One region of the Kitasatospora sp. NPDC097605 genome, then DNA from elsewhere that is predicted to be linked to it. Evidence: riboswitches for the same ligand, from Rfam matches in the RefSeq annotation. Region 1 holds a riboswitch; the other holds the start of a gene.

What was found. A riboswitch is a leader RNA that binds a small molecule or an ion and turns the genes downstream of it on or off. The one in region 1 is predicted to bind S-adenosylmethionine.
Region 2: it holds a riboswitch for S-adenosylmethionine, as region 1 does, so the genes downstream of both, ABTX81_RS30195 (helix-turn-helix transcriptional regulator) here and ABTX81_RS25245 (aminotransferase class V-fold PLP-dependent enzyme) in region 1, are expected to answer to the same signal.

Annotation. Positions count from the first base shown of each region.
Region 1 covers NZ_JBEOSF010000024.1:40,635-55,106, forward strand. Annotated here, with positions in the region: gene ABTX81_RS25225 (NYN domain-containing protein) at 1-1,497, opposite strand, end outside; gene ABTX81_RS25230 (hypothetical protein) at 1,633-1,896, opposite strand; gene ABTX81_RS25235 (rhomboid family intramembrane serine protease) at 2,098-2,946, shown strand; gene ABTX81_RS25240 (Lrp/AsnC ligand binding domain-containing protein) at 2,943-3,224, shown strand; gene ABTX81_RS25245 (aminotransferase class V-fold PLP-dependent enzyme) at 3,253-4,617, opposite strand; SAM riboswitch class IV at 4,669-4,786, opposite strand; gene trpD (anthranilate phosphoribosyltransferase) at 4,894-5,970, opposite strand; gene ABTX81_RS25255 (hypothetical protein) at 6,114-6,539, opposite strand; gene ctaE (aa3-type cytochrome oxidase subunit III) at 6,943-7,563, shown strand; gene qcrC (cytochrome bc1 complex diheme cytochrome c subunit) at 7,751-8,560, shown strand; gene qcrA (cytochrome bc1 complex Rieske iron-sulfur subunit) at 8,557-9,627, shown strand; gene qcrB (cytochrome bc1 complex cytochrome b subunit) at 9,624-11,282, shown strand; gene ABTX81_RS25280 (GntR family transcriptional regulator) at 11,432-11,815, shown strand; gene ABTX81_RS25285 (L,D-transpeptidase) at 11,824-13,083, opposite strand; gene ABTX81_RS25290 (cytochrome c oxidase subunit 4) at 13,255-13,671, opposite strand; gene ctaD (aa3-type cytochrome oxidase subunit I) at 13,668-14,472, opposite strand, start outside.
Region 2 covers NZ_JBEOSF010000035.1:69,941-84,412, reverse strand. Annotated here, with positions in the region: gene ABTX81_RS30200 (type I polyketide synthase) at 1-5,247, opposite strand, end outside; gene ABTX81_RS30195 (helix-turn-helix transcriptional regulator) at 5,322-8,444, opposite strand; SAM riboswitch class IV at 8,710-8,822, opposite strand; gene ABTX81_RS30190 (DUF4127 family protein) at 9,073-10,716, opposite strand; gene ABTX81_RS30185 (N-acetylmannosamine-6-phosphate 2-epimerase) at 10,713-11,414, opposite strand; gene ABTX81_RS30180 (ROK family protein) at 11,411-12,484, opposite strand; gene ABTX81_RS30175 (carbohydrate ABC transporter permease) at 12,481-13,320, opposite strand; gene ABTX81_RS30170 (carbohydrate ABC transporter permease) at 13,310-14,272, opposite strand; gene ABTX81_RS30165 (ABC transporter substrate-binding protein) at 14,275-14,472, opposite strand, start outside.

The DNA of each region.
Region 1 (14,472 bases):
CCGCACGCCCTCCGCGACCTCCCGGTCGGTGGAGACCACCACCACCGGACGCCCCTGCGGCTCGGCCCGGACCAGCCGGCGGATCAGCTCGTCCGCCGTCTCCCCGGTCCGGCTGAACCGTACCCGCACCCCGCGCGGCGGCGCCATGATCACCGGCACGTCCAGGTCCTGGCCGTCGAACACACAGGTGACCTCCGCCTGGGTGCGCTGCGCCAGCATCGCCAGCCCGCCCAGCAACCGGATCCGCTGCTGCTCCAGCGGCAGCGCCGGATAGCCCGTCTTGGTCACGTTGTAGCCGTCCACCACCAGATGGACCTGCGGGATCGCCAGCAGCTGGTCCAGCAGCGCCGGATCGTCCTCGGCCAGGCCGCGCCGCGCCACGTCGTGCGGCGACGCCGCGCCCGGCACCACCGCCTCCACCAGGTCCGCCGGGCGGATCTGGGAGACCGGCAGCGCCAGCTCCCGCTGCAGCCCCTGCGCCGACTGCAGCACGGTGTCCAGCAGCAGCCGCAGCCGCATGTCCTCGACGCCGCGCCCCTCGCGGGCCGACCGGCGGCCCTGCTCGGCGGCGTTCTCCAGCTCCGTGACCCGGTGCCGCAGCCGGCGCGCCTCGCTCTCCGCCGCGCTCCGCTCGGCCGCCGCCTGCGCCCGGACCGCCTCCAGCTCGGCCGCCACCTTGCGGGTCTCGGCCTGCGCCCGGCGGGTGTCGCTCTCCAGCGACCGCAGCTTGCGGCGCAGCGAGTCCGCCTCCCGGCGGACGTCCTCCGACTCGGCCCGCTGGCGCTCCAGGTCGGAGCGCGCCGTGGAGCGCACCTCGGCCAGCTCGGCCTGGAGCTTCTCCACCAGCCGGGCCGCCTCGGCCGCCGCGCCCTCGGCACCCGCCCGCTCGGCCTCCTCGCCGACCGCGGCCACCAGCCGGCTCCACCCGGCGGAGCGCACCAGATAGGCGGCCGCCGCCACGTCCATCGGGTCGGCGGCGCCCGGCACGGTGCCCGACTCCAGCGCCCTGACCAGGTCCGGCTGCCCCAGCCGCAGCCGCTCCGCTATCCGCGAGCGGAAGGCCGGCTCCGCCTCCAGCGCCGCCGCCAGCGCGGTCGCCGCGTACTTGGCCCGGCGCGCGGGGGTGAACTTGGCGTACTGGCGCAGCGACTGGGGCAGCTCCGCGAGCGGCAGCCCGCCGAGCGCGTCGGAGGCGAGCCCCACCACGCGCCGGCGCACGCCCTCGGGCAGCGGCCGGTCCAGCGTCTCGGCGCCGCCCGCCGCGGCATCGTTCCCGGCGTCCCCGGACCCCCCGGCGTCCCCGAGGCCCCCGGCGTCCCGCGCCGCCCCGTCGACGGCTGCCGCCGGTTCGTCACCGCCGCCGGACTCCTCGCCGGCGGCCGGCTCGGCCGGCGCCGCGGTGCCGAAGGGGGCGGCCCCTGCCGCGTCCGGCGCCTGCGCGTCCACAGCGGGCTGCCGCCCCTGCGGCCCGGCGGGCTCCCTCGCTGCGTCCACCACGTCCTCGGCTCCGATCCTGGTCCAGCGGGGTACGGTCCCCGGCCGCCGCCCCCGTCACACTCCGTGCGTTCTCTCTGTATTGTCCCGTGCGGCGACCGGCCACGCCCTGCACCGCCCGCCGCACGGCTCAGGCGATCAGGCCTGCTCGGGGGCCTCGGCGCCGCCGGCCGCGCCCGGGCGGGCCACCAGCTCGACCTGGTCGACCGCGTTGCACCAGCGGCAGCGCACCGACTCGACGGTCTCGCTGAGCACCTGGGTCTCCTCGATCTTCGACTCGCCGGCCAGGTCGAAGTGGAGGAACTCGGTGACCCGGGCGGTCCGGGTCACGTCGAAGCGGGTCAGGTTGCCGCAGAGCGTGCAGCGCCAGCGCGTCTCGGCGGTCAGGGCGGGGACGGTCATCGGGGATCCTCTCGGGTGGTCCCGGAACGGGCTCAGGCGCTCCCCCCGGAGCCCCGGCGTCGGCGGCGGGAGGCGGGAATGCCCGCCCCAAGCCTATTGCCTGGGGCAACCTTCGCGGCCACCGGCCGACCGGCCCGCACCGGTAGCCCACCTGCCGTAACCGCGCGGTGCCGGTTCGGTACCGGGGGGATGCTGGGGCCCATGGCGATCCCGGTCCTCCCCGCCGGCCCCGGCCCGCGCCGCAGCCGGCCGGCCGCCACCGCCCCGGCCGTCTGCTACGCGCTGATCGCGCTCAACACCGCGGTCTTCCTGCTCGGGCCGGCCGCCGGGCTCAACCCGCTCTACGGCCGCGGCCAGAGCCGGGTCTGCGCGGAGCAGCGCTACGAGCAGCGCTGGGGGGCGGTCCCCGCCGAACTGCTGACCGGGCACCCGCTGACCGCCGGCCAGCTCGCCCAGGCCCCGGACCCGCTGCCCGGCTGCCCGGCCGCGCCCACCCCGGGCAAGCACCCGGCGCTCTCCGTGCTCAGCGCGCTCTTCCTGCACGCCGGCTGGCTGCACCTGCTGGGCAACCTGCTCTTCCTGCACGTCTTCGGCCCCACCGTGGAGCGACGGCTGGGCCGCTCCCGGTTCCTCCTCTTCTACCTGGCGTCCGGGGCGCTCACCACCTACGGCTTCGCGCTGGCCGAGGCGCACTCCGCGGACTCGACCCGGGTGCTGATCGGCGCCTCCGGGGCGATCTCCGCCGTCCTCGGCGCCTACCTGCGCCTCCACCCCCGGGCCCGGGTCACCACGCTCGTCCCGCTGCTGCTCTTCCTGCCGCTGCGCTTCCCCGCCTGGCTGGTGCTGGGGCTCTGGTTCGCCCTCCAGTGGTGGTCGGTGCACTCCGCCGGGCCCGGTGTGGCCTACCTGGTGCACGTGATCGGCTTCGCGGCGGGCTTCCTCTACGCCTGCACCCTGACCGAGCGCCGCCCGCGGGCCACGGGCCCCCGCGACGGTGCCGCCGGCGCCCGATACGCTGGCGGCACCTCACAAAGGAGTACGCCACCGTGATCACCGCCATCGTCCTGATCAAGACCAGCGTCGACCGCATCCCGGAGATCGCCGAGGCGATCGCCGCCATCGAGGGCGTCAGCGAGGTCTACTCGGTGACCGGCGGCTACGACCTGGTCGCGATGGTGCGGGTGGCCCGGCACGACGACCTCGCCGAGGTGATCCCCGGCCGGCTGAACAAGGTCCCGGGCGTGGCCCACACCGAGACCCAGATCGCCTTCCGCACCTACTCCCAGCACGACCTGGAGGCCGCGTTCGCGATCGGCCTGGACGAGTAGGACGCGCCGCAGCACGGGCGCGAAGCCCTCAACCCTCGCGACGGGTGTCCGCGACGCAGCGGCCGCCCTCGTTGCGGTAGGTCCAGGCCGCGCCGTCCGTGACCAGCTCCCGGACGGCGGCCAGGAAGCGGTCCACGTGCTCGTCCGGGGTGCCGGCGCCGAAGCTCACCCGGATCGCGTTCAGGCTGCGCTCGCCGGGCAGCGACGGCTCCGGCGCGCCGCACTCCGAGGGCGCGGCCTCCTCGTCGCCGAGCAGGGTGCGGACCAGCGGGTGGGCGCAGAACAGGCCGTCACGGACCCCGATGCCGTACTCGGCGGAGAGCGCGGCCGAGAAGTGCGAGCTGTTCCAGCCCCGGACCACGAAGGAGAGCACGCCCACCCGGTCCGAGTCGGCGCCGAACAGATTCAGCACCCGGACCTCCGGGATCTCCGCCAGCCCGGCCTTCAGCCGCGCGACCAGGGCCCGCTCGCGGGCCTCCAGCGCGTCGAACCCGGCCTCGGTGAGCGCCCGGCAGGCCGAGGCGATCGCGTGGACGCCGATGACGTTGGGCGAGCCGGCCTCGTGCCGGGCCGGGCCGGTGTGCCACTGCACGGCCACCGAGCCGTCGGTCTCCCGGGCCACCGTGCGGGTCGCGCCGCCGCCGGCCAGGTACGGCTCGGCCGCGTCCAGCCAGTCGGCCCGGCCGGCCAGCACCCCGGCGCCGAACGGCGCGTACAGCTTGTGGCCGGAGAAGGCGATCCAGTCGACGTCCAGCTCGCGCACCGAGACCCGGTGGTGCGGGGCCAGCTGCGCGGCGTCCAGCACCACCCGGGCCCCGTGGCGGTGGGCGGTGCGGGTCAGCTCGGCGACCGGCCAGAGCTCGCCGGTGACGTTGGAGGCGCCGGTGACGCAGAGCAGCTTCGGGCCCTCGGGCGCCCCGGCCAGCGCGGCGTCGAAGGCGGCGACCGCCTCGGCGTGCGAGCGGGGGGCGCGCAGGTAGGTGACCGGCAGGCCGGCGTGCGCCCACGGCAGCAGCGACGCGTGGTGCTCGGTCTCGAAGGCGAACACCTGGGTCCCGGCCGGGACCGCGCCGGCCAGCAGGTTCAGCGAGTCGGTGGTGGCGCGGGTGAAGACCACCTGGTCGCCCTCGCGCAGGTCGAGGAACTCGGCGACGGTGCGGCGGCTCTGCTCGAACAGGTCGGTGGAGAGCTGCGACAGGTAGCCGGCGCCGCGGTGCACGCTGCCGTAGTACGGGGCGTAGGCGGCGACGTCGTCCCAGACCCGCTGGAGCGCCGGGGAGCTGGCCGCGTAGTCGAGCGCCGCGTAGCCGACCTTCTCGCCGTTGGCGAGCGGGACCTGGACGTCGTGGCCGAGGACGGCGAGGGGGGCGCGGAGAGAGGTGGAGACAGACATGGGGATGCACTCCTGTACGGGTCAGGGACCCCGGGAGTGCGATCAGTCCGGCGTCCGCGCTTGCCACGCGGACGAAGCGCCACGTGACCCGGTCCTCACCCAGGGCACCCCGCCACGGACGGAGGGTTGCCGGACAGCCAGCTGGGGCTTGACGCTGTCGCTCATGACCTGGCGAAGACTCTAGGTCGCGTCCGCCCCGTGGTCAAACAGGCGTCCGCATCCCGGACAGCCGAAGGGGCCCGGGGAGGTCTTCCTCCCCGGGCCCCAACACCCGCGTCACGCCCGGGCGGTGGCCTCCGACCAGTGCTTCAGCAGGTCGCCCGCCGCACCCGAGTCGATGGCCGCGGCGGTGCGCCGCATGGCCGCCCCGAGCTGCTCGGCGAGCGGCGCGTCGGTCAGGTCCAGCGCCACCAGCGCGGCCGCCGAGTTCAGCAGCACCGCGTCACGCACCGGCCCGTGCTCCCCGGCCAGCAGCCGGCGCGCGACCTCCGCGTTGTACGCCGGATCCCCGCCGCGCAGCGCCTCGATGCCGACCGGCTCGATGCCGACCTCGCGCGGGTCGAAGGAGGTCTCGGTGACGGCACCGTCCCGGACCACCCAGACCCGCGAGGTGGTGGTGATGGTCAGCTCGTCCAGCCCGTCGTCGCCCCGGAAGACCAGCGCGCCGGCGCCGCGCTGCGCCAGCACCCCGGCGATCAGGCCGGCGAGGCGGGTGTCGAAGCAGCCGATGGCGTGCGCCGTCACCCGGGCCGGGTTGGTGAGCGGGCCGAGGATGTTGAACGCGGTGGGCACCCCGAGCTCGCTGCGGGCCGGGCCGGCGTACCGCATCGACGGGTGGAAGGTGGCCGCGAAGCAGAAGGTGAGCCCGACCTCCTCGGCCACCTCGGCGACCCGGCGCGGCCGCAGGTGCAGGTTGATGCCCAGCTTCTCCAGCACGTCCGAGGAGCCGCTGGCCGAGGAGGCGGCCCGGTTGCCGTGCTTGACCACCTTGGCGCCGGCCGCCGCGGCGACGATCGCCGACATGGTGGAGATGTTGACGGTCTTGGCCCGGTCGCCGCCGGTGCCGACGATGTCCACCGCCGGGCCGGGGATGACCAGCGGCTCGGCGTGGGTGTACATCGAGTCGACCAGACCGGAGATCTCGTCGACCGTCTCGCCCTTGGCCCGCAGCGCCACCATGAAGCCGGCGATCTGCACCGGGGAGGCCTCCCCGCTCATGATCCGGTCCATCGCCCACGCGGTGGCCGAGCGGTCGAGGTCCTCCCCCCTCAGCAGCGCCGACAGGATGTCCGGCCAGGTGCGGACCACCTGCGCGGGCTCGCTACCGCCGTTCGCAGGGTGCGCGTTCACCATGGCTGACTCCAGCTCTCGCTCCCCGCGGACGGGGAAGGACGTAGGGACGGAGTCAGCCTATCGAGCGGCGGGGCGCCGGGGCTCCGCCGTTCACCCTTCTTCTCTTGTACTGAGACGCGGGGTGGGACGCCGGCGCGGGCGGACTACTGGACGGCGGGCGTTCGCTTGGCCAGCCGGGCCCGCAGCAGGGTGGCGACGGCCTCCGCCAGCGCCACCGGGTCCACCGGCTGGGAGATCGCCGCGTCGGCCCGGCTCCAGGCCGCCAGCCAGGAGTCCTGCGGCCGGCCGATCAGCGCCAGCAGCGGCGGGCACCCGTAGATCTCGTCCTTCAGCTGCCGGGCGAGCCCGAGCCCGCCGGCCGGCACCGCCTCGCCGTCCAGGACGCAGAGGTCCACGCCGCCCTTCTCCAGCGCCTTGAGCACTGCGGGGGTGGTCGCGCACTCCAGGTAGTCCAGCTCCGGCAGGTCCTCCGCGGGCCGCCGGCCGAGAGCGGTCAGCACCTGCTCGCGGGTGGTGCGGTCGTGGCTGTAGACCAGAACGGTCAACGTCTCGTCGGTCGTGCTCGCCATGGGCCTGCTCCCTCACGTGTGATCCGGACCACGTTCGCCTCTCCCCGGATGCTACTCCCGATCACCCGCCGCCGAGCCCTTCCCGGGGGATCCTTCTCGACCCGGTGCGCCGCCGGCGCGCCACCGACTGGTCCGGGCGGAGCACGGCCCGTCACCCCCGTCCGCACAGACCACCCGTACGGCGGACGGGTGGTCTCTCCCCTTACTACCGACGGCCCCGCGGGCCTGCCGCGACACGCCGCGAAGGCCTCCGAAGGGGCCTTCGAGGAACCGTCAGAAAAGGGACACGCCGCTGCTCAGCAGGGGTACCCGCAGCCTGTCGGGTGCCAGGGGGGCATACCGCACGCACCGGACACTCCGAGGGACACCCCCCGGCGTGAAGACGGAATAAGGGACCGACATAATGTCCGTCGTGGCGACAGCAACAGCAGTAGAAACCGGGCACGCGCACGGATCGGTCAACCGGCCGAACATGGTCAGCGTCGGAACGATCGTCTGGCTCAGTTCCGAGTTGATGTTCTTCGCGGCCCTCTTCGCGATGTACTTCACGCTCCGCTCCGTCAAGGGGCCGGAGTTCTGGACCGAGAAGGCGCACGCCCTCAACGTGCCCTTCTCCTCGGTCAACACCACGATCCTGGTGCTCTCCTCGCTGACCTGCCAGCTCGGTGTCTTCGCCGCCGAGCGCGGGGACGTGAAGAAGCTCCGCTCGTGGTTCATCCTCACCTTCGTGATGGGCGCGATCTTCATCGGCGGCCAGATCTTCGAGTACACCGAGCTGGTCAAGAAGGACGGCCTCTCGCTGTCCTCCGACCCGTACGGCACGGTGTTCTACCTGACCACCGGCTTCCACGGTCTGCACGTGACGGGTGGTCTGATCGCCTTCCTGCTGGTCCTGGGACGGACGTACGCAGCCAAGCGCTTCACGCACGAGCAGGCCACCGCCGCGATCGTCGTGTCGTACTACTGGCACTTCGTCGATGTCGTGTGGATCGGCCTGTTCGCGACCATCTACCTGATCAAGTAACCAGCTGATCAGGTCGCTGGCCACCGGCCTCGGGTCCCGCCCTCACCGGCGACGGCCCGATTTCGCCGGTGCCGACGCTCCCACCGACCGACCGCGCGCGCAGCCCTAGACAGGCAGCCTCGTGCCGGCCAGACCGGCCGCCGGGTGCACCCACCAGTCGACCAGATCCTGACACCGGGGTTATTCCGTGAAAAAGCTCTCCGCACGACGGCGCCACCCACTGGCGGCGCTGGTCGTCCTACTTCTCGCCCTGGCGGCAACCGGGGGGCTGTACGCCGCGTTCGCGCCCGCCGACAAGGCGCAGGCCGACGTCGCCGCGCAGTCGCTCGCGATCGACGAGGGCAAGAAGCTCTTCGCCGTGGGCTGCTCCTCCTGCCACGGCCTGAACGGCCAGGGCAGCAGCGACGGCCCGAGCCTGGTCGGCGTCGGCTCCGCCGCGGTCGACTTCCAGGTGGGCACCGGTCGCATGCCGGCCCAGCAGCCCGGCGCCCAGGTGCCGCGCAAGCCGAACATCTACTCGCAGGCGGAGATCGACCAGCTCGCCGCCTTCGTCGCCTCGCTCGGCCCCGGCCCGGTGACGCCGACCGAGGAGCAGGTCACCTCGACCAACCCCGAGGACCTCGCCAAGGGTGGCGAGCTGTTCCGCACCAACTGCGCCCAGTGCCACAACTTCTCCGGCCAGGGTGGTGCCCTGACCCAGGGCAAGTCCGCCCCGTCGCTGGAGGGCGTGGACGCCAAGCACATCTACGAGGCCATGCAGACCGGCCCGCAGAACATGCCGTCGTTCCCGGACAGCACCATGCCCGAGGAGCAGAAGAAGCAGATCGTGGCCTTCGTCCGCCACACCACCAACGATGAGCCCAACCCCGGCGGTCTCACGCTCGGCAGCCTCGGTCCGGTGACCGAGGGCCTGTTCGGCTGGATCTTCGGTCTCGGCGCGCTCATCCTGGTCGCGATCTGGGTCGCCGCCCACACCACCAAGGCCAAGAAGTCATGAGCCACGACATGTCAGAAGAGAAGCTCCCGGAGTCGCACGGCTCCGCCGGGCACCACGAGGTGGCCGCCCACGGCGACCCGTTCGCCGACCCCGGCCTGCCGGCCCACGAGCCGCGCCGCACCGACATCGACGAGCGGGCCGCCAAGCGGGCCGAGCGTCAGGTGTCGCTGATGTTCGTCGTGTCGATGATCGCCACCATCGGCTTCATCGCCTCGTACGTGGCCATCGACCCGGACAAGATCGTCTACATCTGGCCGCTGGGCCACGTCAGCGCGATGAACTTCGCGCTCGGCATGACCCTGGGCCTCGCGCTGTTCCTGATCGGCGCGGGCGCGGTCCACTGGGCCCGCACCCTGATGTCGGACCACGAGATCCCGGCCGAGCGTCACCCGATCGAGGCCGACGACGAGGTCCGCGCCGACGTCATCGAGCAGTTCAAGACCGGTGCCGCGGAGTCCGGCTTCGGCCGCCGCAAGATGATCCGCAACACCCTCATCGGTTCGATGGCGCTGGTCCCGCTCTCCGGCGTGGTCCTGCTCCGCGACCTGGGCCCGCTGCCCGAGGACAAGCTGCAGCACACCGGCTGGGACGAGGCCACCGAGGCCAAGCCGCTGCAGCTGATCAACATGAACACCAACCTGCCGATGAAGGCCGAGGACATCATCCAGGGGTCGCTGACCTTCGCGATGCCCGAGGGCCTGACCACGCACTCCGAGGACTTCCAGGTTCGCATCGCGAAGGACGCCCTCATGCTGGTGCGCATCGCGCCGCAGGACATCAAGGACGAGAAGTCCAAGGAGAAGGGTTTCGAGGGCATCCTCGCCTACTCCAAGATCTGCACCCACGTCGGCTGCCCGATCAGCCTGTACGAGCAGCAGACCCACCACGCGCTCTGCCCCTGCCACCAGTCGACCTTCGACCTGGCGGACGGCGCGCGCGTCATCTTCGGCCCGGCCGGCCACCCGCTGCCGCAGCTGAAGATCACCACTGACGAGAAGGGCTTCCTGGTCGCCCACGGCGACTTCGACGAAGCCGTCGGCCCGAGCTTCTGGGAGCGTGCTCGATGAGCAGTGCGAGCAGCACCACCTCCGGCGCCGCCAAGCCCGCCAGCACGCGTGCCAAGCCCGCGAACAAGTGGGAGCAGGCAGCGGACTGGACGGACGGCCGGCTGGGGATCTACTCCCTCGCCAAGGCCAACCTGCGCAAGATCTTCCCGGACCACTGGTCCTTCATGCTGGGCGAGATCTGCCTCTACACCTTCATCATCATCATCCTGACCGGCGTCTACCTGACGCTGTTCTTCAAGCCCTCGATGGGCGAGGTCATCTACGACGGCTCGTACGTGCCGCTCAAGGGCCTCCCGATGTCCGAGGCCTACGCCTCGACCGTCGACATCAGCTTCGAGGTGCGCGGCGGTCTGCTGGTCCGCCAGATCCACCACTGGGCCGCCCTGGTCTTCGTGGCGGCGATGCTCGTGCACATGCTGCGCGTCTTCTTCACCGGCGCGTTCCGCAAGCCGCGCGAGATCAACTGGGTCTTCGGCTTCCTGCTGCTGGTCCTCGGCATGTTCGACGGCTTCTTCGGCTACTCGCTGCCGGACGACCTGCTGTCCGGCACCGGTATCCGCTTCATGGAAGGCGCGATCCTCGCCGTCCCGCTGGTGGGCACCTACATCCAGATGTTCCTGTTCGGCGGCGAGTTCCCCGGCACCGACATCGTGCCGCGGTTCTTCACCATCCACGTGCTGCTGATCCCGGGCATCATGCTCGGCCTGCTGGTGGCGCACCTGATCCTGGTCTTCTACCACAAGCACACCCAGTGGGCGGGCCCGGGCAAGACCGAGAAGAACGTCGTCGGCATGCCGCTGATGCCGGTCTACATGGCCAAGGCCGGTGGCTTCTTCTTCCTGGTGTTCGGCCTCATCGCCGCCATCTCGGCGATCGCCACGATCAACCCCGTCTGGTCGGTCGGCCCGTACCGCGCGGACCAGGTGTCCACGGACGCCCAGCCCGACTGGTACATGGGCTTCTCCGAGGGTCTGATCCGCCTCATGCCGGGCTGGGAGATCGGTCTGTGGGGCCACACCCTGAACCTGGGTGTCCTGGTGCCGCTGGCGATCTTCCCGCTGGTCCTGGTCTCGATCGCGGTCTACCCGTTCATCGAGGGCTGGATCACCGGCGACAAGCGCGAGCACCACATCCTGGACCGTCCGCGCAACGCCCCGGTCCGCACCGGGCTGGGCGCCGCCTGGATCAGCCTCTACCTGATCCTGCTGGTCGCGGGTGGCAACGACCTGTTCGCCACCCACCTGCACCTGTCGATCAACTCGGTCACCTACTTCGTCCGCGTCGGCTTCTTCGTCGTCCCGGTCCTGGTCTTCATCATCACCAAGCGCTGGTGCCTCGGCCTCCAGCGCCGTGACAAGGAGAAGGTGCTGCACGGCCGCGAGACCGGCGTCATCAAGCGCCTGCCGCACGGCGAGTTCATCGAGGTGCACGCCCAGCTGCCGCAGCAGGACCTGCACAAGCTCACCGCGCACGAGCAGGTGGAGCCGTTCGAGCTGCCGGCCGAGACGGACGAGAACGGCGTGGCCCGCAAGGCCGGCGTCATCACCCGGACCCGGGCGAAGCTCTCCCGCGGCTTCTACGGCGAGGGCAGCCAGATCCCCAAGCCGACCGCCGAGGAGCACCACGAGATCACCAGCGGCCACGGCCACCACTGATCCCGTACGCGTCGCCGCGTCGCACCCGAGGGCCGCTGACCAGAGTTCTTCTGGTCGGCGGCCCTCGGGCTTTGCCGTCCCCGCCCCTCCCCCGCCCGCTGTCCGCACCCGCCGTCCGCACCCGCCGTCCGCACCGTCAGGAGCCCACCGTGCAGCTGTCCGTCGACCCGGCCTCGGCCACTCCCCCGTACGAGCAGATCCGCGCCCAGATCGCCGAGCGGGCCCGCAGCGGCGAGCTGGCGACCGGGCTGCGGCTGCCCACCGTCCGCGCCCTGGCCGAGGAGCTCGGGCTGGCCGCCGGGACGGTCGCCCGCGCCTACCGGGAGCTGGAGGCGGACGGGGTGGTGGAGACGCACGGCCGGCGCGGCACCCTGATCGCCGCGGTCGGCGACTCCGCGCACCGGCTGCTCGCCGCGGCCGCCGCCGAGTACGCCGAGCGGGCCCGGCGGCTCGGGGTGCCGCAGGCGGACGCCCTGGGCGCCGCGGACGGCGCGCTGCGGGTGGCCTACCGGGACGACGCCTCGGCGGGCTGAGCCCCCGGTCAGAGCTGCGGGGCGATCATCCCGTTGGCGGGCGCCCGGGTGACCGGGGCGGTGGTGTTGACGGGCCCGCCGAGGGCGCTGTGCTTGACCCACTCGGCCCAGCCGATGTTCCAGTCGCCGAAGCCGTTGCCGAACGGCTCCATGCCCTTGCCGTGGCTGTTCACCACCGTCACCAGGTCCCCCACCCTGGTGTTCTGGTAGAACCAGCGGGCGTTCTCGGTGCTCATCCCGGTACAGCCGTGGCTGACGTTCTCCACGCCCTGGGAGCCCACCGACCAGGGCGCGGCGTGCACGTACTCGCCGCTCCAGGTCACCCGGGTGGCCCACTCGACGTCGAGGTCGTAGGACTCCGCGCTGCCGGACGCTATGCCGATCGTCTCGCCGCTCATCCGGACCTTGCGCTCCTGGCCCAGCACCACCTTGACGCCGTTGCGGGTGTCGAAGCCGGGCTTGCCGGTGGTCACCGGCATCGTCCGGACCACCTGGCCGTCGCGCTTGAGGGTCAACTCGTGCGCGGCCGCGTCCACCACCGTCTCGACGCGCTCGCCGATCCGCAGCGCCAGGGCGGCCCGGTCGCCGCCGTACAGTCCGTCGGAGATCCGGCTGCCGGTGGCCTCGAAGGCCAGGCTGACGGTGGTACCGGTGGGCCAGTAGTCCTCGGGGCGGAAGTGCAGGTTCTTGTCGTCCACCCAGTACCAGCCGCCGGTGACGGCGGGCTGCGAGACGACCGTCAGCGCGCGCTCCACCTCCTGGCGGGCCTGCGGGTCCTTGACCCCCTCGGAGAGCTGGACGGTGAGCGGCTGGCCCACGCCGTAGACGCCGCTGCCGGAGGAGTCCGGGCCGAGCTTGGCGGCCAGCAGGTGCTGGGCGGCCAGGGTGGAGAAGCCGGCGGTGGTCTCGCCGCGGCCGCCGCGGCCGTCGTCGGCGGCGATCCGCACCGTGTAGGCGGTGGCGGCCTTGAGCCGGCCGGTGGTCTGCCAGCTGCGCTGGTCCTCCGAGAGCCGGCCGGCGACCACCCGCCCGTCCGGGCCGACCACGGTGACGTCGGTGAGCCGGCTGCCCGGCTCGGCGGTCACCGTGAGCGGCTGGGACGGGTCCACCCGCTCGGTGGCGGACAAGTGCACCAGCTCTGCGGCGTCGACCTTGCGGACCGCCTCGGCGCCCTCGTCCCCACCGGCGGTGCAGCCCGCCAGCGGGACCAGTACGACGAGGGCCAGCGTGATGCCGCCGAGACCCGCGATTCCGCGTCTGTCGGCCATGACCGCCTCCCGGGGTTTCGCACGATTGGTCAGATCGTAGGAACCGCGTCCGGCCGAGCGACAACCGAACGGGGCACGGTTGGGCCGGCGGGGTGAGGCCGTCACTCCGGGGACGCAACAGGGCCGGGCATCCCGTGCGGGATGCCCGGCCCTGTGCGAGGGAGCCAGTGCCTACTGGTTCTGGTTCTCGCCCCGGTAGAACTCGAAGACCCAACCGAACAGACCGATCAGGATGATCGGCAGCGACCAGAACATCAGCCACCAGCCGAAGATCACACCGAGGAAGGCGAGCGCGCCGCCGATCGCGAGCGAGAGCGGCTGCCAGCTGTGCGGGGCGAAGAAGCCCAGCTCGCCGGAGTCGTCCGCGACCTCGGCCTCGGGGTTGTCACCCGCGCCGCTGTCCACCCGGCGGGCGGTGAAGGCCAGGTAGTAGCCGATGAAGGCGCACAGACCGAAGGCGAGGAACAGCGCGGTGGTACCGGCGGCCTCGATGCCGTGGTCGGAGCTGTTGGTCCACAGGCCGTAGGTGATCGCCATGGCCAGCACGAAGACCGACAGGCCGAGGAAAATCTTGCCCTGTTCCTTCATCGGGCGTCACCCTCCTTCTTGCCCTTGCCCAGCTGCGGGGCGTCGTACTTCGCCGGGGTCACACCGGCGAGGTGCTTGGCCGGCTCACCGTGGTTCTCCAGGTAGTCCAGCGCGGCGATCTCCGGGTAGTGGAGGTCGAAGGCCGGGGATTCGGAGCGGATCCGGGGCAGGGTGAGGAAGTTGTGCCGCGGCGGCGGGCAGGAGGTCGCCCACTCCAGCGAGCGGCCGTAGCCCCACGGGTCGTCGACCTCGATCTTCTCGCCGTACTTGGCGGTCTTCCAGACGTTGTAGAGGAACGGCAGGATCGACAGACCGAGCAGGAACGAGCCGATGGTCGAGACGGTGTTCAGGGTGGTGAACCCGTCGGCGGCCAGGTAGTCGGCGTAGCGGCGGGGCATGCCCTCCGCGCCGAGCCAGTGCTGCACCAGGAAGGTGGTGTGGAAGCCGAAGAACAGCGTCCAGAAGGTGATCTTGCCGAGGCGCTCGTCCAGCATCTTGCCGGTCATCTTCGGCCACCAGAAGTGGAAGCCGGCGAACATCGCGAAGACGACGGTGCCGAAGACCACGTAGTGGAAGTGGGCGACGACGAAGTACGAGTCCGAGACGTGGAAGTCGATCGGCGGGGAGGCCAGCAGGACACCGGTCAGACCACCGAAGAGGAAGGTGACCAGGAAGCCGACCGTCCAGAGCATCGGGGTCTCGAAGCTCAGCGAGCCCTTCCACATGGTGCCGACCCAGTTGAAGAACTTCACACCGGTCGGGACGGCGATGAGGAAGGTCATGAAGGAGAAGAACGGCAGC
Region 2 (14,472 bases), on a different contig from region 1:
GAACTCCTTCAGGACGGCGTCCATGTGCGGTGAGTGGAAGGCCCGGCCGACCTGGAGCAGCTTGGTCCGGCGGCCTCGGGTCCGCCAGGCGTCGGCGATCCGGCGCACCTGCTCGCCGTCGCCGGAGAGCACCACGGAGGAGGGGCCGTTGACGGCTGCCAGCGACACCGCCGGCCCGAGGTCGGCCGCCACCTCGGCCTCGGTGGCCCGCACCGCGACCATCGCGCCCGCGGCGGGCAGTGCCTCCATCAGCCGGCCGCGCGCGGCGACCAGGGTGACGGCGTCCGGGAGGGAGAGCACCCCGGCCAGGTGAGCGGCGCTCAGCTCGCCGACCGAGTGCCCGATCAGGTGGCCGGGGCGCAGCCCGTACGACTCGGCGAGCCGGTGCAGCGCGACGTGCAGGGTGAACAGCGCGGGCTGGGTGTACGCGGTGGTGTCCAGCAGCGCGGCCTGCTCGGTGCCGGGGGCGGCGAACATCACCTCGGTGAGCGGTACGGCGAGCTCGCCGGCGAACAGCGCGGCGGCCTCGTCCACGGCGGCGGCGAACGCCGGTTCGCAGGCGTACAGCTCGTGGCCCGCGCCGGGCCGCTGGCTGCCCTGGCCGGAGTACAGGAAGGCGGTGCGCACGCCGCGGGCGGCGGTGGCCCGCAGCAGCCCGGGGGCCTCCCGGCCGTCGGCGAGCGCCCGCAGGCCGTCCGCCGGGTCGCCGAGGACGGCCGCCCGGTGCTCGAAGTGCGTCCGCGTGGTGGCGAGCGCCCGGCCCAGACCCGGCGTTCCCCGCTCGGCCAGCGGCACCAGCCGCTCCGCCTGTGCGCGCAGGGCCGCTTCGCCGCGGCCGGAGACGAGCAACGGCACGCGTTCCGCGGCGGGTCCGGCGGTGGCGGGTCGCCCCGGCTCGGTGCCGGGGTGCGCGGCCGGCGACGGTCCGGTGCCGGAGGCCGGCCGGGCGTCGGTGGCCTCCGACCCGGTGTCCGCCGGGTCCTGCGGCGCCTCCTCCAGGATCAGGTGGGCGTTGGTGCCGCTGATCCCGAACGAGGAGACGGCGGCGCGGCGGGGCCGCCCGGTGGCGGGCCACGGCGTGGTGCGGTCGAGCAGCGCGACGTCCCCCGCCGCCCAGTCGACGTGCGGGGAGGGCGCGTCCAGGTGCAGCGTGCCGGGCAGTTCGCCGTGGTGCAGCGCCTGGACGAGCTTGATCACGCCGGTGACGCCGGCCGCGGCCTGCGTGTGGCCGAGGTTGGACTTGGCGGAGCCGATCAGCAGCGGCCGCTCGCGCCCGTGTCCGTACGCGGCGATCAGCGCGCCGGCCTCGATCGGGTCGCCGAGCGCCGTACCGGTCCCGTGCGCCTCGACGGCGTCGACGTCGCCGGGAGCGAGGCCGGCCTGGGCGAGGGCCTGGCGGATGACGCGTTCCTGGGCGGGGCCGTTGGGGGCGCTGAGCCCGTTGGAGGCGCCGTCCTGGTTGACGGCGGAGCCGCGGACGAGGGCGAGGACACGGTGGCCGCGCCTTCGCGCGTCGGAGAGCCGCTCCAGCAGGACCAGGCCGACGCCCTCGGCCCAGGCGGTGCCGTCGGCGGCGGCGGCGAAGGGTTTGCACCGCCCGTCCGGGGCGAGTCCGCGCTGGCGGCTGAACTCGGTGAACATGCCGGGTGCGGACATCACCGTGACGCCGCCGGCAAGGGCCAGGTCGCACTCCCCGGCGCGCAGCGCCTGGCCGGCGAGGTGGATCGCCACCAGCGAGGACGAGCAGGCGGTGTCGACGGTGATCGCCGGGCCCTCCAACCCCAGGGTGTACGCGAGCCGGCCGGAGGCGACGGAGCCGAGGGAGCCGGTGAGGGCGTGGCCCTCGTACGCGGCAGGGGTCTCGTGCAGGCGCGGCCCGTACTCCTGCGGCATGGCGCCGACGAAGACGCCGGTGCGGCTGCCGCGCAGGGTGGCGGGGACGATGCCGGCCCGTTCGGTCACCTCCCACGCGGTCTCCAACAGCAGCCGCTGCTGCGGGTCCATCGCGGCCGCCTCCCTCGGGGCGAGGCCGAAGAAGGCGCCGTCGAAGCGGTCGGCGTCGGTCAGGAACCCGCCCTGGCGGGTGTACGAGCTGCCGGGGCGCTCCCCGTCGGGGTCGTAGAGCGCCTCCAGGTCCCAGCCGCGGTTGGCGGGGAACGGTCCGATCGCGTCGCGGCCGTCGCGCAGCAGCTCCCACAGCTGTTCGGGGTCGTCGGCGCCGCCGGGCCACCGTCCGCCGAGCGCGACCACCGCGATCGGGTCGTCGTCCGCCGCCGCCCGGAACTCCCCGGCCGGCCGGGCCGGCCCCGCCGGTGCGGCCAGGTGCGCGGCGACCGCGCGCGGGGTGGGGTGGTCGAAGGTCAGCGTGGACGGCAGGGCGAGGCCGGTCGCTCCGGAGAGCCGGTCGCGGAACTCGACGGCGGCGACCGAGTCGAAGCCGAGGTCCTTGAAGGTGCGGTCGGGGTCGATCGCGTCCGGTCCGCTCTGGCCGAGCACCAGCGCGGCCCCGGCACGGACGGCGGCCAGCGCCGCCTCCTCGCTCCAGCCGTCGGCCTCCGGAACGCTCTGCTCCCCGGCCACCGGGGCGCCACCCGCCGCCAGCGGCGCGGTGACGCCGTCCAGCCACAGCCGGCGGCGCTGGAACGCGTAGGTGGGCAGCGGCACGTGCCCGCCCCGCCCGGGGTACCGCGCGGACCAGTCGACGGCTCCACCGCGCACCCACAGGTCGGCCAGGGCCGCCTCGAACTGCTCGGGCCCGCCGTGGTCACGGCGCAGTGTCCCCGTGACGGCGGCCTGCCCGTCGGCGGTCTGGGCCAGCCCGGACGTCAGCACGGGGTGGGCGCTGACCTCGACGAAGGTGCGGTGCCCGTCGGCGAGGGCGGACCGCACGGCGTCGTCGAGCCGGACGGTGCCTCGGAGGTTGCGGTACCAGTAGTCGGCGGTCAGCCCGGCGGTGTCCAGCGGGCCGCCGGTGACGGTGGAGTAGAAGATGAGCTCGGCGCCACGGGGGCGGACGTGCGCGAGCAGGCCCGGCAGCGTCCCGCGCAGCGGCTCCACCTGCGGGGAGTGCGAGGCGTAGTCGACCGGGACGAGCCGGGCCCGGACGCCCTCGGCCCGGTACTCCCCGACCAGTTGCTCGACCGCGTCCCGGTCGCCGGAGACCACGGTGGCGGCCGGACCGTTGACGGCGGCGATGTTGAGCGCCGCGGACCGGCGGCCGAGCCGCTCGGCGACCTCGGCGGAGGGTGAGGGGACCGAAGCCATCGCGCCGAGGCCGGAGGTGCCCAGACCGGCGATGGCCCGAGCACGCAGTGCGACCACCGCGGCGGCGTCGTCCAGGGTGAGCGCACCGGCGACGTACGCGGCCGCGATCTCGCCCTGCGAGTGGCCGATCACCGCGTCGGGCCGAACGCCCTCGGCCCGCCACAGCGCCGCCAGCGACACCATCACGGCGAACAGCGCGGGCTGGACCACGTCCACCCGGTCCAGCTTCGGCGCACCGGGTTCACCGCGCAGCACGGCGCTCACCGACCAGTCGGTGTACGGAGCGAGCGCCCGCTCGACGGCGGCCAGCTCGTCGGCGAACGCCGGTGCGCGGTCGAGTAGTTCACGGGCCATCCCGTCCCACTGGGCGCCCTGGCCGGGGAAGACCAGCACCGTCCCGCCGCCGCTGTGGGAGCGGCCCTGGACCAGCCCGGCGGCCTGCCGGCCCTCGCCGAGGGCCGTGAGGCCGGCCAGCAGCTCGTGCCGGCCGGTGCCGGTGACGGCGGCGCGGTACTCGAAAGGGGTGCGGGCGGTGGCGAGCGCCCGCCCGATCACGGCCGGGTCGAGGTCCGCCCGCCGCTCGGCGAACTCGGCGAGTCGGCGGGCCTGTTCGCGCAGCGCGGCGGGGCTTCGCCCGGACACCGGCCACAGCACCGGCCCGGCCGCCGGGGCGTCCGGCGCGGTGGTGACCCGGGCGTCCGGCGCGGTGGTGACCAGCACGTGCGCGTTGGTACCGCCGACCCCGAACGAGCTGACCCCGGCGACCGGGTCCTCCTGTCCCTGCGGCCACGGACCGGACTCGGTCCGCACCCGCAGCCCCAGCTCCTCGAACGGGATGTCCGGGTTCGGAGTACGGAAGTTGAGGCTGGCGGGCAGCCGCCGGTGGTGCACCGCGAGGACGGTCTTCAGCAGTCCGACGATCCCCGCCGCGCCCTCCAGATGGCCGATGTTGGTCTTCGCGGAGCCGACCAGCAGCGGCGCTCCGGCGCTCCGGCCGGCGCCGAGCGCGTCCCCGAGCGCGGCGGCCTCGACCGGGTCACCGACCCGGGTGCCCGTGCCGTGCAGTTCGACGTACCCGACCCGTCCGGGCTCGACCCCGGCGCGGCGCAGGGCGCGGCGCACCACGTCCGCCTGGGCGGCGGCGCTCGGCACGGTCAGCCCGTCGCTGGCGCCGTCGCTGTTGACCGCGCTGCCGAGCAGCACGGCGTACACCCGGTCACCGTGGGCGAGCGCCCGGGCCAGCGGCTTGAGGACCAGCACCACGCCGCCCTCTCCGCGGACGAAGCCGTTGGCACGGGCGTCGAAGGTGAAGCAGCGGCCGTCGGGTGAGAGCGCGCCGAACCGCTCCATGGCGATCGCGGAGTCGGGGGCGAGGTTGAGCTGGACCCCGGCCGCCAGCGCGTACTCCGCCTCACCCGCGCGCAGCGCCTCCACCGCCAGGTGGACGGCGACCAGCGAGGAGGACTGCGCGGAGTCAACGGTCAGGCTGGGGCCGCGGAGGTCGAGCGCATAGGAGACCCGGTTGGCGATGACACCCCGGTTCAGGCCGGTGAGGGTGTGCCGGGAAGGTGCCCCGGTCCGGGCGGCGAGGGCCGCGTAGTCGCCGCCGATCGCGCCGACGAACACCCCGGTTCGGCTACCGGCCAGCCTGGTCGGCAGTACCCCGGCGTCCTCCAGTGCCTCCCAGGCCAGTTCGAGCACCAGGCGCTGCTGCGGGTCGGCGGCGGAGGCCTCGGCCGGGGAGATGCCGAAGAAGTCCGGGTCGAAGCGGTCGACCTGGTCGAGGTAGCCACCGACCCGGAGCGGCTCACCCTCGGGGAACCGCCCGACCGGAGCCGGCCCCACCGCGCTGCGGCCCGTGTCGAGCAGGTGCCAGAACGCCTCCGGGTCCGCCGCGCCCGGCAGCCGGCAGGCGGCGCCGATCACGGCCACCGCCTGCGGTGAGCCGGCGTCGGGCACGGACAGGTCGAAGGATTCCGCCATGGTGGGTTCCACTCCTGGGGCCGGTGTCGTCTTCCGTCCCGCAGCCTCCCCCGCCGGTCCGGCCCGCCGGGCCCCTAGGCAACCCCTGTCGTACCCCTAGCGCCGAGGCCGTACGGCACCCCGGCCGAGGCCCCGGGCGGGGAAGCGGCCGCGGCGGCACCGCGCTCGCCCGCTCCGATCACCGCCACCAGGTCCATCCGCCGGCGGACCCCCAACTTCCGGTACACCTTCGTCAAGTGCTGCTCCACGGTGCTCACCGTGATGAACAGCTTGCGCGCGATGTCCCGGTTGGACAGACCGTGGACGGCCAGTTCGACCACCCTCCGCTCGGCGTCCGACAGCCCTTCCGCCGGGGGCACGACGGCTTGTCGCGCAGCGGTCGGACGGGCGGGCTGCGGCTGCACGGCTACCGGCTGCGCGACGAGCGCCTGCGCCACCGCCGGATGCGCCACCGCCGGCTGTGCGAGCACCGCGTGCCCCACCGCCGGGTGCGCCTTCGCCGGGTGACCGCCGGCCGATGGCATGACCCCCGGGACAACCGAAAGTGCCGGACTGCGGCGCAGCCGACGGCCCGTCAGCCGGGCACCGCCAGGGTCGCCGTCCGTCAGCTGTGCCTCGCTCAACTCGGCCAGCGCCCCCGCCAGGTCGGCCTCGGCACCCGCCTCCTCCAGCAGCTCCACCGCCTGCTCCAGCAGCGCGGTGCTCTCGTCCCGCGCCCCGGCCGACGCCCGGATGACCAGCGCCTGACCGCGCAGCCGCAGCGGACCCCCCTCGCCCAGACGGGCGAGCTGCTGGTCCGCCAGGAACGCCGCTGCCTGCGGACGACCCAGCGCCCGCTGCGCCCGGGCCGCCCCGAGCCGCCACGGCGCCATCGCCGGCAGGTGCTCCACGCCCCAGCGGGCCATCGTGTCGCCGCACGCCCGGTACTCCCCGAGGGCCTCCTCCGCGCGACCCACCGCCAGGAGATGCCCGGCCCTGGCGTACCGCAGGTGCAGCCCGCCGGGCGTCCGCGCCATCGCCTCCGGCACCACGAGTTCCAGGAACCGCGCCGCGTCCTGGTGCAGGCCGAGCGCCGTCCTCGCCGCCACCATCGTCGACAGCGGCAGGCCGACCGCCACGCCCCAGGCATCCGGGGTGACCTGGGCGAACGCCGCCCTCGCGGCCTCGTCCGCCGTCCGCAGGTCGCCCTGGCGCAGCGCCGCCTCGGCCCGCAGCGCGGAGTACAGCGCCTGCCACGGGGTGCCGCACCGCAACGTGCCCCGCTCCGACAGCACGCCGCACCAGTACGCGGCCCGGTCCCCGCGGTCCGCGTACAACAGGACCGTCAGCGCCGCACTCAGCGCCTCCATGCCCGGCCCCTCCACGCCCCGATGGCCCGGCCGGCCGTCCTTCAGGAGCGCCTCCGCCCGCACCACCGCCGCGCCGATCGCGGTCGTCCCGGCCAGCAGCCCCGCCAGCAGCCCCATGCCGCCGGCCGCTTCTGCCCCGTGCCCCGCGTCCCCGGGCTGCTGAGGCAGCAACGACGGATACCAGTAGGCCAGCCACGACCGCAGCCCCGCGCTGGCCCCGGTGCCTCCCGCACCCGCCTCGAATCGCTCCAGCGCGGCCACGCCCTCCTCCGGACGGCCCTGCCAGAACAGGTGCCGGATCTCCTTCAGCTCGTGCCGCAGCGCGCCCGCACCCTCCCCGTACGTCCCGGGCAGCGACGGCACACAGCGGACCACCACCGCGTCGTCGAGCGCCGATCCGCCGCCGCCCGCCACCGACGGGTACGCGGACGACCCGACCGACGACAGCGGCTCGACACCCCCGGCCCCCGAGCCCGACCCGGCGTAGAGCGGAAGCGACTCCGCCGAGCCCTTCGGGTCCGCCCTGACCGCCGACGGCGCGGTCTCCTGCGCCCCGCCTCCTCCGGGCCACCCCGCCTCAGTGCCCGGGGGCAGCGCCGCCGCAGCCGCCCATGCCCCCGCCGGTCCGTCCTCCGCCGCCGCGCGGGCGGCGGGCGCCGCGTGCCACGGCGGACGCCGGTAGCCCTTGGCGGCACGGGTGTGCGCGGCCACCGTCCCGGGTTCGGCCCCGGCAGCGCGCAGAAGGCGGGCGGCGCGCTCGTGGAGGCTTGCCAGTTCCTCGGGCCGCATCGCGGCGAGCAGGTCCCCGGGCGCGCTGGGGTGCCGGAAGCCGCCGTCCCTGAAAAGCCCTGCCGCGTGCAGCAGGTAGAGCGCCCGCGGCAGTGCCTCGGCGGGCAGCAGCAGCAGTTCGGCCAGCAGCGACGGGCTCGCCGCGGCCCCGAGGATCGCGACGCCGCGGGCGTACCGCAGCGCCAGCGGGTCGATCCGGTGCAGGCAGTGCATCAGTCCGCGCCGGTAGCCCTCCCCGGCCACCAGGGCGTTCGGCGTCCTGGCGCGTTCCTGATCGCCCATCAGCGCGTGTACCAGCAGGGGGTTTCCGCCAGTCAGGTCGTGCACCTCGCGCCCCACGCGGGCCGCCACCTCCTCGCCGAAACGTTCGCGCAGGATCTGCACCACCAGCTCGCCCGACAGGACGTCCAGCCTGACCTGCCGGTGGTGCGGCTGGCGCGCCAGCTCCACCTCGAAGAAGGGGTTCGGCGGGGTCATGGTCTCGCGCGAGCTGAGGACGGTCAGCACGCCGGCGTTCCTGGTCCGCCGCACCAGGTACAGCAGGAACTCCAGCGACTGGGGGTCGGCGTCCTGCCGATCGTCGACCGCGATCAGCACCGGTCCTCGCGCGGCCAGCCCCCGCACCAGACCGAACAGCCCCTCCAGGGTGGGCTGTCCCAGCCGGCCCTCCAGACCCTCCGGGGATCCCGCTCCGGCCGTCCGGGCCCGGTGGGCGGCCTCCACCGCGCCCTGCGCGAGCAAGGTCTCCGCCGCGGCCTCCTCCGCGGGCTCCAGCGGGGCGCTCTGCAGCAACTGCCGGGCCAGGCACAGCGGGAAGTCGCGCTCCAGCGGGGAACCCGTGCCCATCAGTACGGTGGCGCCGCGCTCGGCCGCCATGTCGCTGAAGGCGTACAGCAGCTCGCTGCGGCCGCTGCCCACCGAGCCGTGCAGCGCGACGACCGCGCCGACGCCGGCTTCGCACCCTTCCAGTGCCTGCGCGAGGTGCCGGTACTCGGCCTCCCGGCCGGCCGGCAGCGTTCTCGGAAGGTCGTGCGTCAAACGCACCGGGGCGATGGACATCCGTACTCCTGGAGCAAGCCACGCGGGAGCGCGGCCGTACGGCGCCCCCTACACGGGAATCGCGAAGTTCATGGTCGGGTCATCCTGTCGGCCCACCGGACGGCACACCCGTGCTCCGGCCCTCGGCCGACCTCCGTCAACGACACAGGGAACTGGCACGCCTCAGCAGGTCGATGTCAAGCCTCGCCACCAACCGGAGCCCGACCATGCGACGTCCACCCGCCCCCTGGCCCACGACCATCTCCATCCCCCCCAATGGGGCACACGACTGCGCTTGCGGCATGACGCCATGCCACCTGGCTTATCCCCGGGGCACCCCACCGCAGTGTGGGGGTTGCCGGTCAGTCGGCCGGGGCCGTGCGACTGACACTCTTCGCCACCGACAAGTCTAGAAAGGGCCAGCTCGGCCCGTCAATGAATTTCCGTCAAGGGCCGGCCGGGGACAGCGAAGAAGCCGCGGCGGTCCTCGCGTGGTGCGACCGAAATGAGTGCGAGGCCATCACCGCGGTCGTGCGGGACCGGCCTGCGCGAACAGGCACACATGACAGTGATCTTCGCGGTCGACGCGACCGCGAAGATCACCTCCTCCGCCTCACACCATGCAGTTGATCAACTACCCGACACTTTCTCAGGCCAGCGTGAGGTGGGGTTCGAGCGTCACCTCGAAGAGGCGGTCCCACGGCAGTTCGATGCGGACGTCGCTGACGGCGGCGAGCCTGGCGGTGCGGGTGGTCGCGCCGCGGTGGCCGAGGACGAGGTGGTGGCCGGCGAAGTGGTCGCCGAAGTACTGGCGGGTCACCGGGGCGAGGCGGTCCTGGACCCAACCGTCGAAGAGGGCTTTCTGCTCGGCCGTCAGGTTCAACGGGTTCCACCCCTTGGCCCTGGCCTCCGCGTAGGCGGCCTTCTGGAGGACGTTCTTCCAGTGGTCGTCCTTGACGAACCGGTAGAGCAGGTACTCCGCGTGCGCCCGGCCCGGCGCGGTCAGCGCCGGTACCCCCATTCCGCTGGTCGAACGCTTCAGGAAGGCCCAGCGGGCCGTGCCGTGGGCCAGGGCCAGACCGAGGGCGTTGCCGCCGGTGTTCCAGCCGGAGTACGACAGCAGCGCGGCCAGGTCGACGCGCTGTTCCAGCTCGGCCACCAGGTCGTGGTCGGCGCGGTTGACGAAGACCGGGTCCACCACGACGACCGACTCCCCCGCCGCCGTCAGCCCGGCGACCCGGCGGGCGAACGCGGCGAGGTCGGCCGCCCGCTGGTCCTTGTTCGCTGAAGGGGTGTTGACCATGAGCACCAGGTCGGCGCGGCCGTCGACGACGGCGCCGCCGACGGACTTCACGTGCCGGCGGATGTTCTCGGCGAACGGGATGCCCTCGAGTTCCGCCGTCCACTGCTCGCCGGAGATCCCGGCGTACTCCACCCGGTAGGTGGGCGAGGTGCCCGCGGCGATCAGCCGGGCGACCAGCAGCGCGTCGACCTCGTCCGCGCCGGGGAAGACCTCGACCCGCCGGCCGACCCCCAACTGCTCGACCAGCTCTTCGAGCTCGACGCGTTCGGCCCGGGCCAGGCCCACCGGGGCGGTGTCGTCCTCGGAGAGCACCAGATGGCTGATGGTGCCGTCGGCGACCCACTCGACCATCTGCCGGTTGACCTCGTGGTTGCGGGCCCGCGCCCTCAGGTAGTCGTCGACCACCGCGTCCGGGATGGTGGCCCGCACCGCCGTGAGCCGGGGCCGCAGATCTTCCCGGCCGAGGTTCTCCACCTGGTCGTACAGCTTGGCCCACTCGACCAGCGCGGCCACGTACTGTTCGAGGTCGGGGTTGCCGGGGGTCAACGCGAGGCGCTGGATGGTGTCGTGGACCACGATCTGCGCGCTCGGCCGGGCCGCCCGCAGTGCCCGGATCGCCGCGATGTTGGCCCGCGCCGACTCAAGGGTGGGCGTGCCCGTGCGGGAGGCGATCAGGCCGCCGTAGGCGAGCATGCTCACCGAGATCACGTACTCGTCCGCGCCGACCGAGCCCAGCCAGCGGGCGACGGCCGCGCCGTCCCCGGGCTGGAAGAAACGGCCGAGGGTCTCGCGCGGCGGCAGTACGAGGTCGACGCCGGCGACGGCGGCGGTCATGGTCGGGCAGTAGACGTTGACGGGCCGGTCGTCGAGGGGGACGAGGGCGATCCGGCGGCCCGGACGCGGGGCCGCAGTGGCTGCCTGCGGGGTGAGGCCCAGCAGCGGGGCGGCCAGGACGGCGGCTCCGGCGGCAAGGACGGTGCGTCTTCTCATCGGTGGTGCACTCCGTTCGCGTCGGTGTGAGCGGGAACCGACCGGGCCAGCTCCCTGGTCAGGTACAGGGGTGAGGTGATGGCGTTACCCACCACCACGGCGTGTGCCCCCGCGGCGTAGGCGCGTCGCAGGTCGTCCGCCGTGCGGTAGCGGCCTTCGGCGATCACCGGAACGGACAGCCGCGCGACCAGGCGTTCCAGCAGGCCGAGATCGGGCCCCGGGGTCTTCGGGGTGTGCGAGGTGTAGCCGGAGAGCGTGGTGGCGACGGCGTCGGCACCCGCGTCGGCCGCGGCCCGTCCCTCCGCCTCGGTGGACACGTCCGCCAGGACGAGGGCCCCGGCGGCGTGCGCGGCGGCGACGACCGCCGCGAACGACTCGGGCCGCGAACGGTCGGTGGCGTCGATGGCGACCAGGTGCGCCCCGGCCTGCGCGACGGCTCGGGCGTGCCTGCTGGTCGGCGTGATGACGACCGGTCCGGGGCCGTCCTTCCACAGGCCGATGACCGGCACGTCCACCGCCGCCCGTACGGCGGCGATGTCCTCGGGGGAGTTGGCGCGGATGCCGGCCGCGCCGCCGAGGACCGCGGCGGCGGCGACCCTTGCCTGCACGGACGTGTCGCGCATCGGGTCGGCGGGTTCGTCCGGCAGCGGCTGGCAGGAGACCACCAGGCCGCCGCGGAGGGTGTCGAGAACGTTCACTGGGGCTCCGTTTCGGTGGTGTGCGGGAAGGTGACCGACCGCGGCCGGCTGCGGGGTTCGGCGGGAGCGGGACCGGCAGACCCGGGATCGACCTGCCCAGGACCAGGACCGGCAGGCCCCGGACCGGACGGCCCCCGGCGGGACGGCCCCCGGTCGGACGGCCCCCGGTCGGACGGCAGGGACATGGCCCGCCGGGTCATCGCCGCGCGGGCCGCGCCGACGGCGACCGCTGCGTCACCGAGCGCGGCCGGGACCAGCGTCACGTCGGCGTGGACCGGCAGCCGCTCGGCGGCATACGCGCTTCGGGCGTACGGCAGCAGCACTCCTCCGGCGCCTCCGGCCACCACCACCGTCTGCGGATCGAGCAGCGCCACCAGACCCGCGAGGGCCCGGCCGAGGGCGTGGCCGGCGGTGGCGAGGACCTCCGCGGCGGCCGCGTCGCCGGCGGCGCAGCGCGCGGCGACCTCCCGGCCGGTGACCTCCGCCCCGGTGCGCAGCCGATAGGCGCGGGCGAGCCCGGTTCCGGAGGCCACGCCCTCCAGGTGTCCGGTGCGCCCGCAGCCGCAGGTCAGCCCGTCGGCGTCCGGCGCCGGAAGATGAGCCGCCTCTCCGGCGCCGCCGCGCGCCCCGTGGTCGACGGCGCCGCCGCGGACCAGGCCGCCGCCGAGACCGGTGCCGACCGCGACCAACAGCACATGTGCGTGACCGCGGGCGGCCCCGGCCCAGCTCTCGCCGAGGGCGGCGGCGTTGACGTCGTTGTCCACCACGACCGGTCGGCCGATGCGCCGGGCCAGCTCATCGGCCACCGGTGTCCCGGCCCAGCCGGGCAGGGAGTCGGTGGCGTACCGGACGACGCCGGTGGCCGGGTCGATAAGACCCGCGGCACCGACGCCGACCGGGCCGGCGCCGCCGAGGCGCCGGGCCAGGTCGGCGGCGGTCCGCAGTACCGCGTCCGGGCCCTGCGCGGCCGGGGTGTCGGCTCGCGCCTGGTCGAGCACGGCGCCGTCGGGTCCGACGAGGGCGGCCAGCGTCTTGGTGCCGCCGATGTCGATGCCGAGTACGGCGTTCACTTCAGCCCCGTGTGGGCGAGGCCCTCGATGAACTGCTTCTGGGCGATGACGAACACGATCAGCACCGGGATCGCGGTCAGCGACGCCGCGGCGAGCTGGACGTTCCACATGGCCCCGCCGTAGGAGTCCACGTACTGGGTGAGCGCCTGCGGCAGGGTGAACTTCTCCGGCGAGGAGAGGTACACCACCGGCTCCAGGTAGAGGTTCCAGCTCTGCAGGAAGGTGAAGATCGCGACGGCGCCGAGCGCCGGCCTGGCGAGCGGCAGGGCGATCCGCCGGAACGTGCCGAAGTAGCCGATGCCGTCGATCCGGGCGGCCTCCTCCAGTTCATTGGGCAGGCTGATGAAGAACTGCCGCATGATGAACGTGGCCATGACGCTCGGCGCGCCGAAGACCGGCACCAGGATCAGCGGCCAGTGGGTGTTGGTCAGGCCGAGGTCGTTGAACATCTGGAAGAGCGGGACGATGGTGACCTCGCTCGGGATGAGCAGGCCCACCAGCACCACCAGGAACAGCGCGTTCTGGCCGCGGAACCTGATGCGGGCGAAGGCGTACCCGGCGAGCGAGGACACGATCATCGTCCCCGCCGTCACCAGCGCGGCGATGTAGAGGCTGTTGACGTACTGCTGGACGAACGGGCGCCCGTCGAAGACGTCCTTGTAGGCCGAAACCGTCGGATCGGTCGGGAAGAGCTTCGGCGGGTAGGCGAAGATGTCGCCGATGGGCTTGAACGACGACGTCACCATCCACCAGGTCGGGAAGACGAAGGGGATCGCGAGCACGCAGAGCAGGCCGTACAGGGCGACTCGGGTGCGCAGCGGGAGTTTACGATTCATGGAAGACCCACCTCTTGCGCATCTGCCACTGCAGCACGGTGAGCGCCAGCACGATCAGCAGCAGCAGGATGGACAGGGTCGCGCCGTAGCCGAAGTGATGGAACTGGAAAGCCTGCTGGTAGAGGTAGTAGACGAGCACGGTGGTGGACAGCTTCGGGCCGCCCTGGGTGAGCACCGCGATCTGCGCGAACACCTGGAGCGAACCCACGATGGTGATCACCGACGTCAGCAGGATGGTCGGGCTGATCAGCGGCAGGGTGATGGACCGGAACCGGACCCACGCGCCGGCCCCGTCGACCCGGGCCGCCTCGTACAGCTCCTTGGGCACGCCCTGGAGGGCGGCGAGGAACAGCACCATGTTCAGACCGACGTTCTTGAACACCTGCACGACGATGACCGAGACCATGGCGGTGCCCTCGCCGCGCAGCCAGTTGGGTCCGTCGATGCCGACGGTGTGCAGCAGGCCGTTGATGCCGCCGTTGTTCTGGAGCAGGAAGCCCCACACGATGGTCCAGGCGACCAGCGACACCACGACGGGAGAGAAGAACAGCGTGCGGAACACCGTCATTCCGCGCAACTTCTGGTTGAGCAGAACGGCGAGCAGGAGGGCCAGGCCGAGGTTGAGCACCACCAGGCCGACCGAGAACAGGGCCGTGGACTTCAGTACCTGGGGCAGGTTGGCGTCGTCCAGCAGCTGGGTGTAGTTGTCGCCGCCCGTGTAGTGGAAGTCGCCGGCCAGCACGTTCCACTCATACAGGCTGTACCGGAGGACCAGGGCGATGGGCAGCAGCACGAAGACGGCGCTGCCGAGGAGTTGGGGCGTGATGAACGCGAGACCGGCGAGCTGGTCACGTCGGCGCCGGGTCCAGAACGGACGTCGCGGCGGTTGCCCCGCGGGGGCGGACCCGCCCTTGGGCAGGTCCGCCACCGCTGTTCGCGGGGAGACGGACATGGTCACTTCTCCAGCAGCGGGGAGATGTTCTTGCACAGGTCGCCGAGGACGCCCTTGACGTCGGCGTTCGGCGTCCACAGCGGGTCCAGCCCGGCGCGGACCCGCTGGGCGAGTTCGGCCTGGCCGGCGTGGCCCGGCTTGACCACACCCTTCTTGACACCGTTGACGACCACGCTTTCGAGCTGCTCGGTCTTCAGCAG